4 regions of the Rhizobium sp. NLR16a genome follow, and region 3 is predicted to be linked to each of the others. Evidence: predicted binding sites of a transcription regulator. Region 3 holds the regulator's gene; each other region holds the start of a gene.
The links. The regulator LexA, encoded in region 3, represses DNA repair genes until DNA is damaged. The targets are predictions, from matches to a motif close to TGTTCNNNNTGTGTTCNG.

Region 1 (4,390 bases), 1.8 Mb from region 3:
CTCGGCGATATGACCTATCTCACAGCGGTCATTCTGGGCCTGGCTTTCGTCGCGCAGACCTTCGCGGAAGTCTTCCTCATCATCAAGGTCGCCGGCGCTCTTTATCTCGGCTACATCGCCTGGAAACTGTGGACGGCAGGGCTGCTGCCGCAGGATATTGCCGCGAAAAAATCCGGCAATGTCGGCCTGTCCTTCCTCTCCGGCCTGCTGGTGACGCTGGGCAACCCGAAGACGATGCTGTTTTATGTCGCACTGGCGCCGACGCTGATCGATATCGGCAATATCACCCTGCGCGACTATGCGCTTCTGCTCGCCGTCACCTTCGTGGTGCTGATCACCGTGCTGGTGCCCTATATGCTGCTTGCCGCGCGCGCCCGCACGATGCTGAAACAGCCGCGCGCCCTGCGGGCGCTGAACCGGGTTGCAGCCGGCATCCTTGCGGGCACGGCGGCGTTCATCGCGACGCGGGCAGCCTGAAATAAACATCCGCCAAGAGGCGGTTTTCAAAGCTTATTTTCTCTCCGCCACCCCCGCCCGGCGCGAACGCGCTCTGGTCTCATTCCGTCTTTGACCCTATTCTCCTCCTCGATTTCAGGGAATGAAGTCCAAAGGGAGAGAACCATGTCGCACAAACCCGGCCGCGGCCGCATCTATTCCTCGATCACCGAGACCATCGGCGACACGCCGCTGGTGCGCTTCGACAAGCTGGCGCGGGAAAAGGGTGTGGTGGCAAACCTGATCGGCAAGCTCGAATTCTTCAATCCGATCGCATCCGTCAAGGACCGCATCGGTGTGGCAATGATCGAAAGCCTGGAATCGCAAGGCAAGATCACATCAGGCAAAACGGTGCTGATCGAGCCGACATCAGGCAATACCGGCATCGCACTCGCCTTTGCCGCCGCCGCCAAGGGGTATCGGCTGATCCTCACCATGCCGGAAACCATGTCGGTCGAGCGGCGCAAGATGCTGGCGCTGCTCGGCGCCGAGCTGGTGCTGACGGAAGGGTCGAAGGGCATGAAGGGCGCCATCGCCAAGGCCGAGGAGCTCGCCGCCTCCCTTCCCGACGCCATCATTCCGCAGCAGTTCGAAAACCCGGCCAATCCCGAGATCCACCGCAAGACGACGGCCGAGGAAATCTGGAACGATACCGACGGCACGGTCGATATCGTCGTCTCGGGCATCGGCACCGGCGGCACGATCACCGGCGTCGGCCAGGTGCTGAAGAGCCACAAGCCCGAGATCCAGATCATCGCCGTCGAGCCTGCCGATTCGCCGGTGCTCTCAGGCGGCAATCCCGGCCCGCACAAGATCCAGGGAATCGGCGCCGGCTTCGCGCCGAAGATCCTCGATACCGGCATCTATGACGAGGTCGTGACCGTCTCCAATGACGAGGCCTTCGAACAGGCCCGCCTCATCGCAAGGCTCGAAGGCGTGCCGGTCGGCATCTCCTCGGGCGCGGCGCTGACGGCGGCGATCAAGGTCGGCAGCCGGCCGGAGAATGCCGGCAAGAATATCGTCATCATCATACCGTCTTTTGCGGAACGGTATTTGTCGACGGCGCTGTTTGAGGGGTTGGGGAGCTGAATAGCGAATAGCGAATAGCGAATAGCGAATAGCGAATAGCGAATAGCGAATAGCGAATAGGATGTAACCTGCTTTGCGGCGGGCAAGCCGATTAACTAGTCGCTATTCGCAACTCCCTATTCGCTTGCGCTCAGGCGGCCGCCGTCAACCTCTCGCCGGCGATCCGGTAGGAGATCGCCTCAGCCAGATGCAAACGGCCAACGGTCGGTTTGTCGTCGAGATCGGCGAGCGTGCGGGCGACCTTGAGGACGCGGTGGTAGCCGCGGGCGGAGAATTTCATCTTCTCGGCGGCGTCGCGCAGGAGTTGCAGGCCGCTCGCATCGGGCTCGGCGAGTTTTTCGATCATTGATGTGGAGCAGCGGGCATTGGTGCCGATATCCCTGGCGCCGGCGCGCGCGAAGCGCTCCTGCTGGAGCTCGCGGGCGCGGGCGACGCGGCGGGCGACATCGGCGCTGGCCTCGGCCGCCATCGGGCGGATCAGATCGGCGGCGGAGACGGCCGGCACATCGATGCGGATATCGATGCGGTCCATCAGCGGCCCGGAGATGCGGGCCTGGTAGTCGCTCATGCAGCGCGGGCCACGGGCGCAGGTATGGCCGGGCTCACCGGCCATGCCGCAGCGGCAGGGGTTCATCGCCGCGATCAGCTGGAATTTCGCCGGATAGGAGACGCGGTGATTGGCGCGCGCAATGACGCATTCGCCGCCTTCGAGCGGCTGGCGCAGCGCATCGAGCGCCTGCGGCGTGAACTCGGGGAACTCGTCGAGGAAGAGCACGCCGTGATGGGCGAGCGAGGCCTCGCCCGGCCGGGCGCGCAGACCGCCGCCGACAAGGGCGGCCATGGTGGCGGAATGATGCGGGGTGCGGAAGGGCCGGCGATCGGACAGCTTGCCGCCGGTGAGCTGTCCGGCGATCGAATGGACCATCGACACTTCAAGCAGTTCGGCGGGCGAAAGCGGCGGCAGGATCGACGGCAGCCGCGACGCCAGCATCGATTTGCCGGAACCGGGAGGCCCGACCATCAGGAGATTGTGGCCGCCGGCGGCCGCCACCTCGAGCGCACGTTTTGCGCTTTCCTGGCCCTTGGTCTCGGCAAGATCCGGCAGGTTGGCGGCATTGGCGCGGATCGACGGCTCCGGCCGGGAGAGCACCTGCGTGCCGCGAAAATGATTGGCAAGGGCAATCAGGCTGCGCGGTGCGAGAATATCGACCTCGGCGCCGGCCCAGGCAGCCTCGGCGCCGCTTTCGGCCGGGCAGATCAGCCCCTTGCCGAGAGCATTGGCGCCGATCGCGGCCGGCAGCGCGCCAGCGATGGCGGCGATGGTGCCATCGAGATTGAGCTCGCCGACGACGACAAAATCCGACAGCGCATCGGCGGGAATGGCGCCGAGAGCGACCATCAGCGCCAGCGCGATTGGCAGATCAAAATGCGAGCCTTCCTTCGGCAGATCGGCGGGCGCCAAGTTGACGGTCACCCGTTTGCCCGGCAGCGCCAGGCCGGAGGCGTGAAGGGCGGCCTGAACGCGCTCGCGGCTTTCAGCGACCGCCTTGTCAGGCAGGCCGACGATCTGCATGCCGACCTTGCCAGGCGCGATCATGACCTGGACCTCGACCGGCACGCCTTCGATGCCCTGGAATGCTACCGTACTGACACGCGCGACCATATGCCCACCCTTGTCCCGCAAACTCTTAGAGACCGCCCCGTGGCCGTTGAAAGCCAGCGGTTGCAATCTGGCACGGAAGCAGGACTAAAACAAGAACAATAAAAGAACGCAGGCGGATAAGCAGCAGTAATCGCGGTTGTACCCGATCGCAGCCTCAGCCGCGCTTGCGCTCGATCGCGTCCCAGAGCAGGGCCGCGATATCGGCGCCGCCGAACTTCCTGACCTCGCGGATGCCGGTCGGCGAGGTGACGTTGATCTCGGTCATGTAATCGCCGATCACGTCGATGCCGACGAGCAGGAAGCCGCGTTCCCTCAGCGCGGGGCCGATGCGGGCGCAGATTTCCTTTTCGCGCGGCGTCAGTTCGGTCGCCTCGGCGCGGCCGCCGACATGCATGTTGGAGCGGCTGTCATGCTCGGCCGGCACGCGGTTGATGGCACCGGCAAACTCGCCGTCGACAAGGATGATACGCTTGTCGCCCTTGCGCACGTCGGGCAGATATTGCTGGGCGATGAAGGGCTCGCGGAAGAGTTGGCCGAACATTTCCAGCAGCGAGGAGAGGTTGCGGTCGTCGCGGGTCGAATGGAAGACGCCGGCGCCGCCATTGCCGTAGAGCGGCTTCAAGATGATGTCGCCCATCTCGTCGCGGAAGCGGCGGATTTCGGCGGGATCCTTGGTGATCAGCGTCTTCGGCATCAGATCGGCGAATTCGGTGACGAAGATCTTCTCCGGTGAATTGCGCACCCAAGCCGGATCGTTGACGACGAGCGTCTTCGGATGGATGCGCTCGAGGAGATGCGTCGAGGTGATATAGGCCATGTCGAAGGGCGGATCCTGGCGCAGCAGCACCACGTCCATGGTCGAGAGATCGACGCGCTCGGGCGCGCCGAGTTCGAAGTGATCGCCCTTGACGTCACGCAGCAGCATCGGCTCGACGCTGGCAAAGAGCTTGCCGTCGCGGAAGCTCAGGCGCTCGGGGGTATAATGGAAGAGCCTGTAGCCGCGCGCCTGCGCCTCCAGGCTCATGGCGAAGGTGGAGTCCCCTGCGATATTGATGCCGGCGACATGATCCATCTGGACCGCTACATTGGTGATCTTGGCCATTTCCGTCCCTCGCTGAATGCCGGACAGATGTAGGTCGGCCC
Region 2 (4,390 bases), 1.1 Mb from region 3:
GGTTGGCGAAAAGGGCGAGCAGGTCGTCAATTTCCTCAACGCCCTGACGGCCCCCGTCTTCAAGCTCGTTGCCATCCTGATGAAGGCCGCCCCGATCGGCGCCTTCGGCGCCATGGCCTTCACGATCGGCAAGTACGGCGTCGGATCGATCGCCAACCTCGCCATGCTGATCGGCACCTTCTACCTCACCTCGCTGCTCTTCGTCCTTGTCGTGCTCGGCGCCGTCGCCCGCTATAACGGCTTCTCGATCCTGGCGCTGCTGCGCTACATCAAGGAAGAATTGCTGCTGGTTCTCGGCACCTCGTCTTCCGAAGCCGCACTTCCGGGACTGATGAACAAGATGGAAAAGGCCGGCTGCAAGCGCTCGGTCGTCGGCCTCGTCATCCCCACCGGCTATTCCTTCAACCTCGACGGCACCAATATCTACATGACGCTGGCAGCCCTCTTCATTGCCCAGGCGACCGGCATCAATCTCTCCTGGGGTGACCAGATCCTGCTGCTGCTGGTAGCGATGCTGAGCTCCAAGGGTGCTGCCGGCATCACCGGCGCCGGCTTCATCACCCTTGCCGCGACGCTCTCCGTCGTGCCCTCCGTGCCGGTCGCCGGCATGGCGCTCATCCTCGGCATCGATCGCTTCATGTCGGAGTGCCGGGCGCTGACCAACCTCGTCGGCAATGCGGTCGCGACGATCGTCGTTGCCCGTTGGGAAAACGAGCTGGATACGGCGCAGCTCGCCAGAGCGCTGGGCGGCCAGGCAGAACAGGGCGCTCCGGCTGCCGGACTTCAGCCGGCGGAATAACAGGCCGACCTGTTCGCCATTCTTGGATATTTGCAGCGGCCCGTCATCCGATGGGCCGTTCGCTCGTTGATAACTCTCGTTCTCTAGTCGACGTCATCCTCGGCCTTGTTGTGCCGAAGGATCTGCTGCCCTATCAAACGGAGGCAGATGCTCGGGAAGCCTGAGCATGACGAAGGAGAAGTTGGCCGGCTTTTTCAGCAGGCAGTTTCCCGTTTCGGCTTTAACCACTGTTGTCGCCGAGAAGGCGATCGTAAACAGCGCCAATCGCTTTTGCTTCCTTCTCCAGCGCGAAATTCGCCCGGACATGACGCAATGCATTCTCGCCATGCACGATCGCCAGCGCCGGATCTGCGATATAGGGGGCGATTGCCCGCGTCAGCGCTTCGCCATCGCCTGCAGCCACGACCGAACCGGTCTCGCCCTCGGCAATGAGTTCGGCATAGGCGCCCGCATCCGATGCCACTACGGCCGTCCGCGAGGCCATGGCTTCGAGCGGCGTCAAGCCGAAACCCTCGTTGCGGGAAGGGGCGACGTAGAGCGTCAGGCGGCGATACCAGACCTTGATATCAGGCACTTCGCCGAGAAACAGGATGCGGTCGGTGAGCCCGGCGGCGGCGACATCGGCCTTGAGCTTTTCGGCGAAGGCGGTGTGCTCGGCCGTCACGCGGCCGGAGACGACGGCTGTCCATTCCGGATGCTGCGGCAAGAGCTCGATCATCGCCTTAACGAATAGATCGGTGCCTTTCTGATGGCGCACGCGGCCGAAGCAGCCGACGAGATAGCGGCCGGGCAGGCCGGTCGCGGTTATGCCGTCGTCGGCGGTTTCCGGTGGGTGAAAGAGAGAAAGGTCGACGCCGTGCTGGATGACAGTGTGAGGCACTTCGAGGAAGGAGCCTGAGCGGTCACTGGTCGCGATCACCGCGTCCATGCGGCGGATCAGCCATTTCGTATAGGCGGTGTGACGGCGTTGCGCCGCCGAAGTGAAGAGCAGCTTCAGCGGCATGCGCAGGACATGGCGAAGCAGGATGCCGACGGCCATCTCATTGTTGCGGCGGGCGTGCCAGACGCGGTGACGTCGCCTGGCCGGCGGACGCCACAGCCCGAAAAGCTGCGCCCATCTCAGTTTGGCCAAGCCCTCCGGCAGGCCGGGGCCGAGCGTCGCTATGCGCATCCCAAGCCAGATCTGGCATGGGATGAGCTGAACGATGGTCGACGTGACGCCGGAGAGCCGGCGCTTGAAGTTGGGCGCGATGATCTCGACGTCACGAATATCCGGCAAGGAATGGGTCTCGTGTCTGACGGGCGATCAGCCCCAGGAAACCTGTAGGATTTCGTAGGCCTTGGAGCCGCCCGGCGCATTGACCTCGATGGAATCGCCGACTTCCTTGCCGATCAGCGCACGGGCGATCGGGGAGGAGATGGAGATGCGGCCGGCCTTGACGTCGGCTTCCTGGTCGCCAACGATCTGGTAGGTCTTTTCTTCCTCGGTGTCCTCGTCAACGAGCTTCACCTTGGCGCCGAACTTGATCTTGTCGCCGGACATTTTCGTGAGGTCGATGACCTCGGCGCGGGCCGTCAGGTCTTCCAGCTCGGTGATGCGGCCCTCATTGTGGCTCTGGGCTTCCTTGGCGGCATGGTATTCGGCATTTTCGGAAAGGTCGCCATGAGCACGGGCTTCGGCGATCGCCTCGATGATTCGGGGGCGCTCCTCCTGCTGACGCCAGCGCAGCTCTTCCTGCAGCTTGACGAAACCACCCTGTGTCATCGGTACCTTATCAACCATTTTTCTGTCCTTCACTCCTTGCGGCCGCCGTCTTGCGTCAGCACAGTCAGGCACACACAAAAGAAAACAGGTCCCGAAGAGGAACTTCGGAACCGTGCCACAATCATAGTTGCATGCTTATAGCAGATCGCCACGGCTGATTTCCAGAAAATTCGCATAAATGAAACGGATACCCGCTGGTACGTCGGGTGATGCGTGCCAAACGGGGGAGCGGCAGCCGCGCCGGGATTGACTTTGCGCCATGGAACATATAGTGAACATACTAATGAAGAAGTCGCTAACCGAACGTTTGGCCATCCTTTCCGATGCCGCAAAATACGATGCTTCCTGTGCCTCCAGCGGCACGGTGAAACGCGATTCGAGCGCAAGCGGCGGACTGGGTTCGACCGAGGGATCCGGCATCTGCCATGCCTATGCTCCGGATGGACGGTGCATTTCGCTTCTGAAGATCCTGCTCACCAATTTCTGCATCTACGACTGTGCCTATTGCGTCAATCGCTCCTCCAGCAATGTCGAGCGCGCACGCTTCACGACGGAGGAAGTCGTCTGGCTGACGCTCGAATTCTACCGACGCAACTATATCGAAGGCCTCTTCCTTTCCTCCGGCATCATTCGCTCTTCCGATTACACGATGGAGGAGATGGTCCGCATCGTCCGCGAGCTGCGGGTGACGCATAATTTCCGCGGCTATATCCATCTGAAAGCGATCCCCGAGGCGTCGCCGCATCTGATCGAGGAGGCGGGGCTTCATGCCGATCGGCTGTCGCTTAATATCGAGCTGCCGACCGACAGCGGGATTTCCCGTTTCGCGCCGGAAAAGAAGCCCGTCAATATCAGACGATCGATGGCGGATATCAGGTCGAAGATCGAGGCTGCCGATGAACCGACGCTTAAGACCGGGAAACGCCAGCGTTTCGTGCCAGCCGGCCAGAGCACGCAGATGATCGTCGGGGCGGATGGGGCCGATGACGCGACTATTCTGGCGAGCAGCGGCCGGCTCTACAGCAGCTATGGCCTGAGGCGCGTCTATTACTCCGCCTTCAGCCCCATCCCGGACTCCTCGAAAAACCTGCCGCTGATCAAGCCGCCGCTGATGCGCGAGCATCGGCTTTACCAGGCCGACTGGCTCTATCGGTTCTACGGTTTCGGCATCGAGGAGATTACTGCGAACCAGGCGGACGGCATGCTCGATCTCAATCTCGATCCGAAGCTTGCCTGGGCGCTTGCCAACCGGGGCGAATTTCCCGTCGACCTCAACAAGGCCGAGCGCGAGCGGTTGCTGCGTGTGCCGGGCCTCGGCACCAAAACCGTGAAAGCGATCGTCTCTGCGCGCCGTTTTCGTCGCCTGCGGCTTGATGATCTCTCCCGACTCGGAGTTTCGATCAAGAAAGTCCAATCCTTCATCTCCGCGGAAGGCTGGTCGCCGCGACGGCTGGTCGACCGCCCGGACCTGCGCGCCGTGTTCGAGCCGCAGCATGAACAATTGTCCTTGCTGTGATGCGCCGGGTCGTGCTTGCAGGACGTGGAGATCTTGGCGAATGGCGCGATGCCGCACGCGTTTTGGCGGCAGCCGGCATCTTGCCCGAGGAGATCGACTGGCGCGAAAAAAGCGCCGAGGCCGATCTGTCGTTTCAACGGGACGCCATGCCGCCAGCGCCTGCGACAACGCGTAAGCCGATGACGGTGCCGCCCGCTTTCATCGAGCTTGCTGAGACCGTCCTCTGCCATTCCGATCCGGCGCGATTTTCTCTGCTGTACCGTCTCCTCTGGAGGCTGCAGCTGGATCGGCAACTGCTGGAGGTGACCTC
Region 3 (4,390 bases):
AGCGCCATAGGGGTTAAGCGTCCTTTCCGATAGCTATATGATCGTGACGCTAATGCCAAGTTACCGTGATGGCATTTTGTGCATTGCGGCATCACCTTTTAGGCACCGCAGCGATGAGCCGCACGCATAACGGAAGCCGATGATTCGACTTGCCTTTTGCTTCTTTGGTTTTTCCTTCGTATTTCAACCGATTATTCTTGCCGGATTTGCGTGAAGGTTGCATTCTGGCGACTTCGCGGGGGTCATTTTGGGCGGCGCATGCAGGAACAGACGACAGCCGAATTGCGGCCGCAAGTGGGCGCCGGCCTTGCCGATCCGCCGAATTTTCCTGCGCCTGCGGTGGTGACTCAATCGGTAAGGACGCAGTCGCAGACCCCGTTGCGTCATCGGCTGCTGGCCGCCGCCCGGCAATCGCTGCCTGCCGGAGCCTGCATGCTGGGCGAAGAGGCCGATCATGGCCGAATGCTGCTGTTCTCGCCGGTCTTCCTCGGAGCCGGCTCGGCCTTCTGGTTTCTTGCGGCATCGGATTTGCCCCTCGTTCCATCGCTGCTCTGCTTGCTGGTGTCGGCGGCCGCGGTTTTCCTCACCGGTCCCAGCCGGCCGGCCTTGCGCGCAAGTTTGATGGCGCTGGCACTTTTCGCCGGCGGCATGCTCTCGGCTCAGTTTGAGAGCTGGCGGGCTTCGACGGTGATCCTCGATTCATCCGTGACGACGACCGTGACCGGCCGTGTCGAACGGCGGGAAGGGGACGGCCGCGGGCGCTGGCGCTACATTCTTGCCGTCACCGGCACCGAGGCTCCGGAGCTGAAACGGCCGCCGAGACGCATCACCGCGATCGTCCGGGGCGCCGATGCGCCTTTCGAAATCGGCGACATCATCACCGGCAAGGCACGGCTGACACCGCCGGCGGGCCCCGCACTTCCCGGGCTCAACGACTTCTCCTTCGGTGCCTATTTCGACGGCATCGGTGCCAACGGTTTCTTCTATGGTGCGCCGGAGAAACTCGACTTGGAGGCAGGCCCGCAGGCGGCCAGCTCGACGTCGGACGCTCTGCTCGAATGGCTCTACCGGCTGCGCAGCAGCATCGGCGACCGCATAAGATCGATCCTGCCCGGCGATACCGGCGCTTTTGCCGCTGCTCTGGTGACGGATGAACGGCGCGCCATCTCGAAGACGACGACGGAGGCGCTGCGCCAGTCCGGCCTTGCCCATATCGTCGCGATCTCGGGCCTCAACATGGCGCTGTCGGCCGGCATCTTCTTCGTCGGCTTCCGCATGCTGCTCTGCCTCTTTCCCGGCGTCGCCCAAGCCTATCCGACAAAGAAGATCGCCGCCGCCGGTGCGCTCATGGCCGTCACCGCCTATTACCTGATCTCCGGTTTCGGGGTTTCGGCCGAGCGCGCTTTTATCATGATGACCATCATGCTGATTGCCGTCTTCTTCGATCGGCCGTCGATCAGCCTGCGCAATGTCGTTCTCTCTGCGCTCATCATCATCGCCATTTCACCTTCGGAAGTATTGGGACCGAGCTTTCAGATGTCCTTTGCCGCGACATTGGCTTTGGTATCGGGCTATCAGCTGTGGAAGGACAGGCGTGTCCGTGAAAACGCTTTCCTGAAATTGCCGATCATCAGGCCGGTGGTTGTCGTCGCCGGTTTCTTCGGCGGCGTCTTCCTGACCTCGCTGATCGGCGGTTTTTCCACCGCCCTGTTTTCGATCGAGCATTTTCATCGCCTGACGGCTTACGGCCTGCCGGCAAACCTTGCGACGATGCCGATCATCTCCTTCATCGTCATGCCGGCCGGGCTGCTGGCGATGCTGCTCATGCCCTTCGGGCTGGATGCTCCGCTCTGGACGGTGGTCGGATTCGGCCTCGATCTGGTGATTGCGGTTGCCAAGACGGTGTCCGGCTGGGGCGGCGATATCGGCATCGGCCGCTTGCCCGCCTGGTATTTCGCAGTGGCGGTGGCAGGCTTTCTGCTGCTGACGCTGCTGCGCACCCGGCTGCGCCATGTCGGCACATCCATCATCGCCGTCTCGACACTCACCGTACTGCTGCTGCCGGCTCCCCGCCCGCCGGATCTGGTGATTTCGGAGGATGGTGGTCTGGTTGCGGTCGTTGCGGCTGAGGCAATCGCGTCCAACCGTGAAAACCCGCCGGATTTCATCTTCGACCAGTGGCAGCGAGCGCTGGTCCTGCCGACACATGTTCCACCGAAGATGCTGGATGGTCCGGCTATCCCGCCGGAAGGAGAAGACCGCCGAGTCAGGCTTTCCCGCGATCAGCAGAACGAAGCGAGCGCAGCGATGCGGGCAGCCGCAGCAGGCGGTGAAGCAAACCGGTTTTCCTGCGTCAAGAAGGCGTGGTGCACATCACGACTCGGCAATGGCCATATCGTCACCGTCATCGACAATGCCGCCTATCTCGGCCCGGCCTGCGATACGGCCGATATCGTCGTGACCTCGGTCCGCCTGCGTTTCAACAGCTGCCGTTCAGGCGGGACGCTCTTCACCGGCGAGACGCTCCGCAGGACCGGTTCCGTCGAATTGCGCTTCGCCGATGCCGGCCTGCAGGTCGCAACCGCATTCGAGGCGCTATCGCGGCCATGGATGCGCCATCGCGCCTATGATTGGCGCAAAGACAGTTTTACCGAATCCGGTCCGGCTGCTGTCAGTGATAACGGCGAATGAGGCCGACGAGCTTGCCCTGCACCTTGACGCGGTCCGGCCCGAAAATCCGGGTCTCGTAAGCCGGGTTGGCGGCTTCCAACGCGATCGAGGCGCCCTTCCGGCGGAAGCGTTTCAGCGTTGCTTCCTCGTCGTCGACGAGGGCAACGACGATGTCGCCGGGACTTGCGGTGCTGCCGTTGCGGATGATCACGGTGTCGCCGTCGAAGATGCCGGCGTCGATCATCGAATCGCCCTTGACCTCCAGCGCGTAGTGCTCACCGGAGCCAAGCATGTCCGCGGGAATGACGATGTCATGCGTGTTGTTCTGGATCGCCGAGATCGGAACGCCGGCGGCGATTCTTCCCATGACCGGCACGGAGACAGAGTTGCCGTTGTCGGCGACCGGCTTTGCGGCAGCGGGGGCGGCGACCGGCTGGGGTTTGCCGAGGCTGCCCTCGATGACGCTCGGCGAAAAACCGCGGCGCTGTTGCAGGCTGGGGTTATAGGCCTCCGGAAGCTTGATCACTTCAAGCGCCCGGGCGCGATTCGGTAGGCGGCGAATGAAGCCGCGCTCCTCGAGCGCCGTGATCAGGCGGTGAATGCCGGATTTCGAGGCGAGATCCAGGGCATCCTTCATTTCGTCGAAGGAGGGAGGGACGCCGGATTCCTTCATGCGCTCATGAATGAAAAGGAGAAGCTCCTGTTGTTTGCGCGTGAGCATCGACGTCAGACCCCTGATTGAAACAAATCCAGAACAGACACTATATGTTCCATATGTGTTCCGCAAGTAGCTAAATTTCCGTAAAACTTCGGGCCAACTCGTCGAGATTTTTAATTTCATTCGACGGGATTGGCGCACATCGCTTGCATTCGGGGAGGGGCTGTCGCACATCTTTGCCCCTTTCAGGAGGATATCATGAACGCGCATTCCGCCAAGTCGCATCCGCTGGATCACGTCGTGCTGCCGGTGGTCAATATCGATCTGGCGCGTGAGAGGCTCGGCAAGCTCGGTTTCACCGTCGCCGCCGATGGGCGCCATCCCTTCGGAACGGAGAATGCCTGCGTCTTTTTCGCCGACAAGACCTATCTGGAGCCGCTTGGCGTGGCGAGCGTCGAGGAGAGCGAGGCAGCGGCCCGCCACGGCAATGTCTTCATCGCCCGCAATCGCGCCTTCCGCTTCCGCTGCGGCGAGGAGGGATTGTCTGCGCTGGCCTTCCTCAGCGAGGATGCCGGCCTCGATCATAAGCGCTTCGTCAGCAACGGCGCGAGCGCCGGCGAGATGTTGCAATTCAGCCGGCCGATGCGGATGCCGGATGGTTCGGAGACCGTCGGCAGCTTCAAGCTGGCCTTTGCAGCTGATCTGCGCGCACCCGATTTCTTTCTCTTTACCTGCCAGCGCATCAATTCCTTCCCGACAGATCGCGCCGCGCTGGAGACGCATGCCAATGGCGTGATCGGCATTGCCGAGATCGCGCTTTGTGCGCCGGACCCGGCGGCATTCGCCGCCTTCGTCGGGCTTGCGATAGGGCAGGCGGCGGCGGAGAAAACCGGTTTCGGCGTGAATATCGCGGCATCAAATGCGAAGATCAGCCTGATGACGCCCGAAGGGCTGGAGGCCTATTTCGAGCTTGCCGTCTCATCCGCCGATCGTGGTCTGCGCGGCCGGGTAATCCTCTTCACCGTCGCCGATCTTGCCGTGACAGAAGCGCATTTGGGTGCT
Region 4 (4,390 bases), 920 kb from region 3:
TGACAATTTCGTTGCGGAAGTCCTTTGGATTGGCGATCCCCGCCGGCTTTTCGATCTTCGTTAGCTCCTGGTTGAGGAGCTCGCGGTCGAGAAGCTGACCGGTATCGGGATCCTTGAAGTCCACATCTTCGATCCAGGCATCGGCATAATCTACATAGCGGTCGAACAGATTCTGTCCGTAGTCCGCATAGGATTCAAGATAAGCCTTCTGAATCTCGTTGCCAATGAACTCTGCGTAGCGTGGCGCAAGATCGGCCTTGATGAATTCCAGATAACGCTTCTCGACATCGTCGGGAAACTGCTCGCGACGGATCGCCTGTTCCAGCACATACATCAGATGGACGGGATCGGCGCCGATATCCGTGGTGTCGTGATTGAAGGTGGAGGCGAGCACTTTGAAGGCGAAACGGGTCGATATCCCGTCCATGCCTTCGTCGATCCCGGCAGCATCCCGGTATTCCTGGACGCTGCGGGCGCGTGGATCGCTTTCCTTCAGGCTCTCCCCGTCATAGGTGCGCATCTTCGAGAAGAAGGTCGAATTCTCGTGCTTGCGCAGGCGCGAAAGGACGGAGAACCGCGCCAGCATTTCGAGCGTTGCCGGGGCGCATGGTGCATCCACCAGTTCCGATCCCTCGATCAGCTTTTCGTAGATCTTCTGTTCCTCTGTCACCCTGAGACAATAGGGCACTTTGATCACGCAGATGCGGTCGATGAAGGCCTCATTGTTCTTGTTGGCCTTGAAGGTCTGCCATTCCGCCTCGTTCGAATGCGCAAGGACGATGCCGGAGAAAGGTATGGCGCCGATATTCTCGGAGCCGATATAATTGCCCTCCTGCGTTGCCGTCAGCAGCGGGTGCAGCATCTTGATCGGCGCCTTGAACATCTCGACGAATTCGAGCACGCCCTGATTGGCACGGTTCAGTCCGCCCGAATAGCTGTAGGCGTCCGGATCGTTCTGAGAATAGGTTTCCAGTTTGCGGATATCCACCTTGCCGACCAAAGAGGAGATGTCCTGGTTGTTCTCGTCTCCAGGCTCGGTCTTGGCAATCGCGATCTGGCGCAATCGCGAGGGTTGTATCCTGACGACGCGGAATCGGGAGATATCGCCGCCGAAATCGTCGAGCCGCTTCAGGCACCACGGGCTCATCAATCCGTTCAGGCGCCGCTGCGGGATCCCGTACTGCTCCTGCAGGAGCGAGCCCATCGTCTCGGGATCGAAGAGATTGAGCGGGCTTTCGAACACAGGGCTGATCTCGTCACCGGCCTTCAGCACGTAGATCGGATACACCTCCATCAACTGCTTCAGCCGCTCCGCCAGCGACGACTTGCCGCCGCCGACCGGACCGAGCAGATAAAGAATCTGCTTGCGCTCCTCGAGCCCCTGCGCCGCATGCCGAAAAAAGGAGACGATGCGTTCGATTGTCTCTTCCATGCCGTGAAAGCCGGCAAAGGCCGGATAAACCCGGATGGTCCTGTTCATGAAGATCCTGCCGAGGCGCGCGTCCTTGGCGGTGTCCACCATCTGTGGTTCGCCTATGGCAGCGAGCAGACGCTCGGTCGCGTTGGCATAGGCGATCGGGTCGGTTTTGCAGAGATCGAGATATTCCGACACCGACATGTCGCTTTCGCGGCGCGATTCATAACTGCGTGTGAACGCATCGAATACGGATTCACTCAGCATGGGACCTCCATTAAGGTAATGCCGCAGGCTCTAAGCCGTATAACCATCGAGATGGCCACGGCGTTCCTAAGAATCAATAGTTTCGTAGGTATATTCCACGCTGACCGGCCGTTTGTGGCAATGCACAAAATCGTGCATGCACCGGTATTTTTTTACTCCACGAAACTGTTTCTTATTGTAGTTGAGAAAAGGCTTGTCGCGATATCAGCACATTTAGCGACGTGACATGGAAGTAAAAAAGGTATGCAATAGCGCCCGTGATTCGAGCCGTAAATAATCGGCGATTGCCCGCCGGTGAGAGCCAGTCGGCTCCGACAGCGGGCAGCGAGTTCGCCGCCCGCAGAATGAAACCGGGCGAACGTCACATCCGACCGGCATATCCTACTCATGCGCCTCCTGGCTCTCAGCCGTTGAACGCCTTTTCCAGCGCAGCCACATCGATCTTGACCATGCCGAGCATGACTTCGGTGACGCGCCTTGCCCGCTCGCGATCTTCGTCGGCGATCATCTCGGAGAGCGCGCGCGGGACGATCTGCCAGGAAAGGCCCCAGCGGTCCTTCAGCCAGCCGCAGGCCTCCGGCGTGCCGCCATTGGCGAGGAAGGCATCCCATATCCGATCGATCTCCGCCTGGCTTTCCAGAAGGATCGCTATCGAAAAGGAATGGTTGAAGCTGTCGAGCGGACCGGCCTTCATCGCCAGGAAGGCTTGGTCGCCAAGCGTGAACTCGATCAGCTCGACGCTGCCGGGAGGGCCGCTCGGGGTTTCCGCCGGAAGTATGGTGGTTCGGCCGATCCTGGAATCCGGAATGATCGACACGTAGAATTCTACGGCTTCGCGTGCCTGCTCCGCGAACCAGAGATTTGAAATGACCTTGGGCATGGACAGCCTCCTTGTTGGCGAGTATCCCGGACTTCTGTCCGATGCTTCGAGGACGTCTGGTCGGCACCGGTTCCGACAGGCCGCGATCGGATTTTTTGGCCGCCCACCCCCCCCAATAGCGGTGGCTCGGGAATGAAAGCAGAACATCTTTTCTGGTCTTTCCTTCCCGAATCACTACATTACGCGCCATGAGCAATAGTTTCGACGATATTCCCTTCTTCGACGAGGAGCCGGGCGATGTGGCGCGTAAGCCGCAGCCGTCTGTCGCAACCGCCGGAAGGCCGGCCGCCGGCGGCGGCATCGCCGCCCGCGCCATGGCGGCCCGTGACGGCGGCAAACGGCCGGACTATCTCGCCGGATTGAACCCGGAACAGACCGAAGCCGTCGAAACGCTGGAAGGCCCCGTCCTCGTGCTCGCCGGCGCCGGCACGGGAAAGACGCGCGTGCTGACGACCCGCATCGCCCATATCCTCAATACCGGCCGCGCCTTCCCGTCACAGATCCTCGCCGTCACCTTTACCAACAAGGCCGCGCGCGAGATGAAGGAGCGCATCGCCCTGCTCGTCGGCGGCGCCGTCGAAGGCATGCCGTGGCTCGGCACCTTCCACTCGATCGGCGTCAAGCTCCTGCGCCGCCATGGCGAGCTCGTCGGCCTGAGCTCCGGTTTCACCATTCTCGACACCGACGACGTCGTGCGCCTGATCAAGCAGCTGATCCAGGCCGAAGGCCTCGACGACAAGCGCTGGCCGGCAAAGCAGTTCGCCGGCATGATCGACACCTGGAAGAACAAGGGCCTCGGACCGGCCGATATTCCCGAAGGCGACGCCCGCGCCTTTGCCAATGGCCGCGGCCGCGATCTCTATTTCGCCTATCAGGCGCGCCTGTCGACGCTCAACGCCTGCGATTTCGGCGACCTGCTGATGCATCCGATCGCGATCTTCCGCAAGAATCCGGATCTTTTGAAGGAATATCACGGCCGCTTCCGCTATATCCTTGTCGACGAGTACCAGGACACCAACACTGCTCAGTACATGTGGCTGAGGCTTCTTGCCCAGCGCGCCAAGGGTGAGCCGCAGAATGTCTGCTGCGTCGGTGACGACGACCAGTCGATCTATGGCTGGCGCGGCGCGGAGGTCGACAATATCCTGCGCTTCGAGAAGGATTTCCCCGGCGCCAAGGTGATCAAGCTCGAGCGCAATTACCGATCGACCGAACATATCCTTGGCGCCGCCGCCCATCTGATCGCCCATAATGAAGGCCGCTTGGGCAAGACGTTGTTCACCGATCGCGCCGACCCAGATGACGTCAAGGTCCAGGTTCACGCCTCCTGGGACTCGGAGGAGGAAGCCCGCGCCATTGGCGAGGAGATCGAGCAACTCCAGCGCAACAAGCATCTGCTGAACGACATGGCGATCCTCGTGCGCGCCTCCTTCCAGATGCGCGAATTCGAAGATCGCTTCGTCACCCTTGGCCTCAACTACCGCGTCATTGGTGGCCCGCGCTTCTATGAGCGCCTCGAAATCCGCGATGCCCTGGCCTATTTCCGCCTGGTGGCGCAGCCGGCCGACGACCTCGCCTTCGAACGTATCATCAACACGCCGAAGCGCGGCCTCGGCGATACGACGGTGCGCGCGCTGCACGATTATGCACGCGCCCGCGACATCCCGATGCTGGCGGCCGCCGCCGACATCATCGAGACGGACGAGCTGAAGCCGAAGGCGCGAAAAGCCCTCTTCGACGTGATTCAATCTTTCCGCCGATGGCAGGAACTGCTTGAAAACACGCCACATACCGAACTTGCCGAGCAGATCCTCGAAGAGTCCGGCTAT

Region 1: a site for LexA is predicted at 3,339-3,356, ahead of J7U39_RS18410 (YifB family Mg chelatase-like AAA ATPase). Genes of this name have one in related genera too.
Region 2: a site for LexA is predicted at 2,825-2,842, ahead of J7U39_RS04045 (putative DNA modification/repair radical SAM protein). Genes of this name have one in related genera too.
Region 4: a site for LexA is predicted at 2,690-2,707, ahead of J7U39_RS04795 (UvrD-helicase domain-containing protein). Genes of this name have one in related genera too.

The regions. Positions count from the first base shown of each region.
Region 1 covers NZ_CP072865.1:3,801,549-3,805,938, forward strand. Annotated here, with positions in the region: gene J7U39_RS18400 (LysE family translocator) at 1-477, shown strand, start outside; gene cysK (cysteine synthase A) at 622-1,584, shown strand; gene J7U39_RS18410 (YifB family Mg chelatase-like AAA ATPase) at 1,715-3,247, opposite strand; gene gshB (glutathione synthase) at 3,402-4,349, opposite strand.
Region 2 covers NZ_CP072865.1:875,590-879,979, forward strand. Annotated here, with positions in the region: gene J7U39_RS04030 (dicarboxylate/amino acid:cation symporter) at 1-799, shown strand, start outside; gene J7U39_RS04035 (glycosyltransferase family 4 protein) at 1,020-2,078, opposite strand; gene greA (transcription elongation factor GreA) at 2,106-2,582, opposite strand; gene J7U39_RS04045 (putative DNA modification/repair radical SAM protein) at 2,848-4,080, shown strand; gene J7U39_RS04050 (UdgX family uracil-DNA binding protein) at 4,080-4,390, shown strand, end outside.
Region 3 covers NZ_CP072865.1:1,957,881-1,962,270, reverse strand. Annotated here, with positions in the region: gene J7U39_RS09575 (ComEC/Rec2 family competence protein) at 259-2,691, shown strand; gene lexA (transcriptional repressor LexA) at 2,672-3,391, opposite strand; gene J7U39_RS09565 (VOC family protein) at 3,587-4,390, shown strand, end outside.
Region 4 covers NZ_CP072865.1:1,036,333-1,040,722, reverse strand. Annotated here, with positions in the region: gene J7U39_RS04805 (PrkA family serine protein kinase) at 1-1,681, opposite strand, end outside; gene J7U39_RS04800 (VOC family protein) at 2,085-2,561, opposite strand; gene J7U39_RS04795 (UvrD-helicase domain-containing protein) at 2,750-4,390, shown strand, end outside.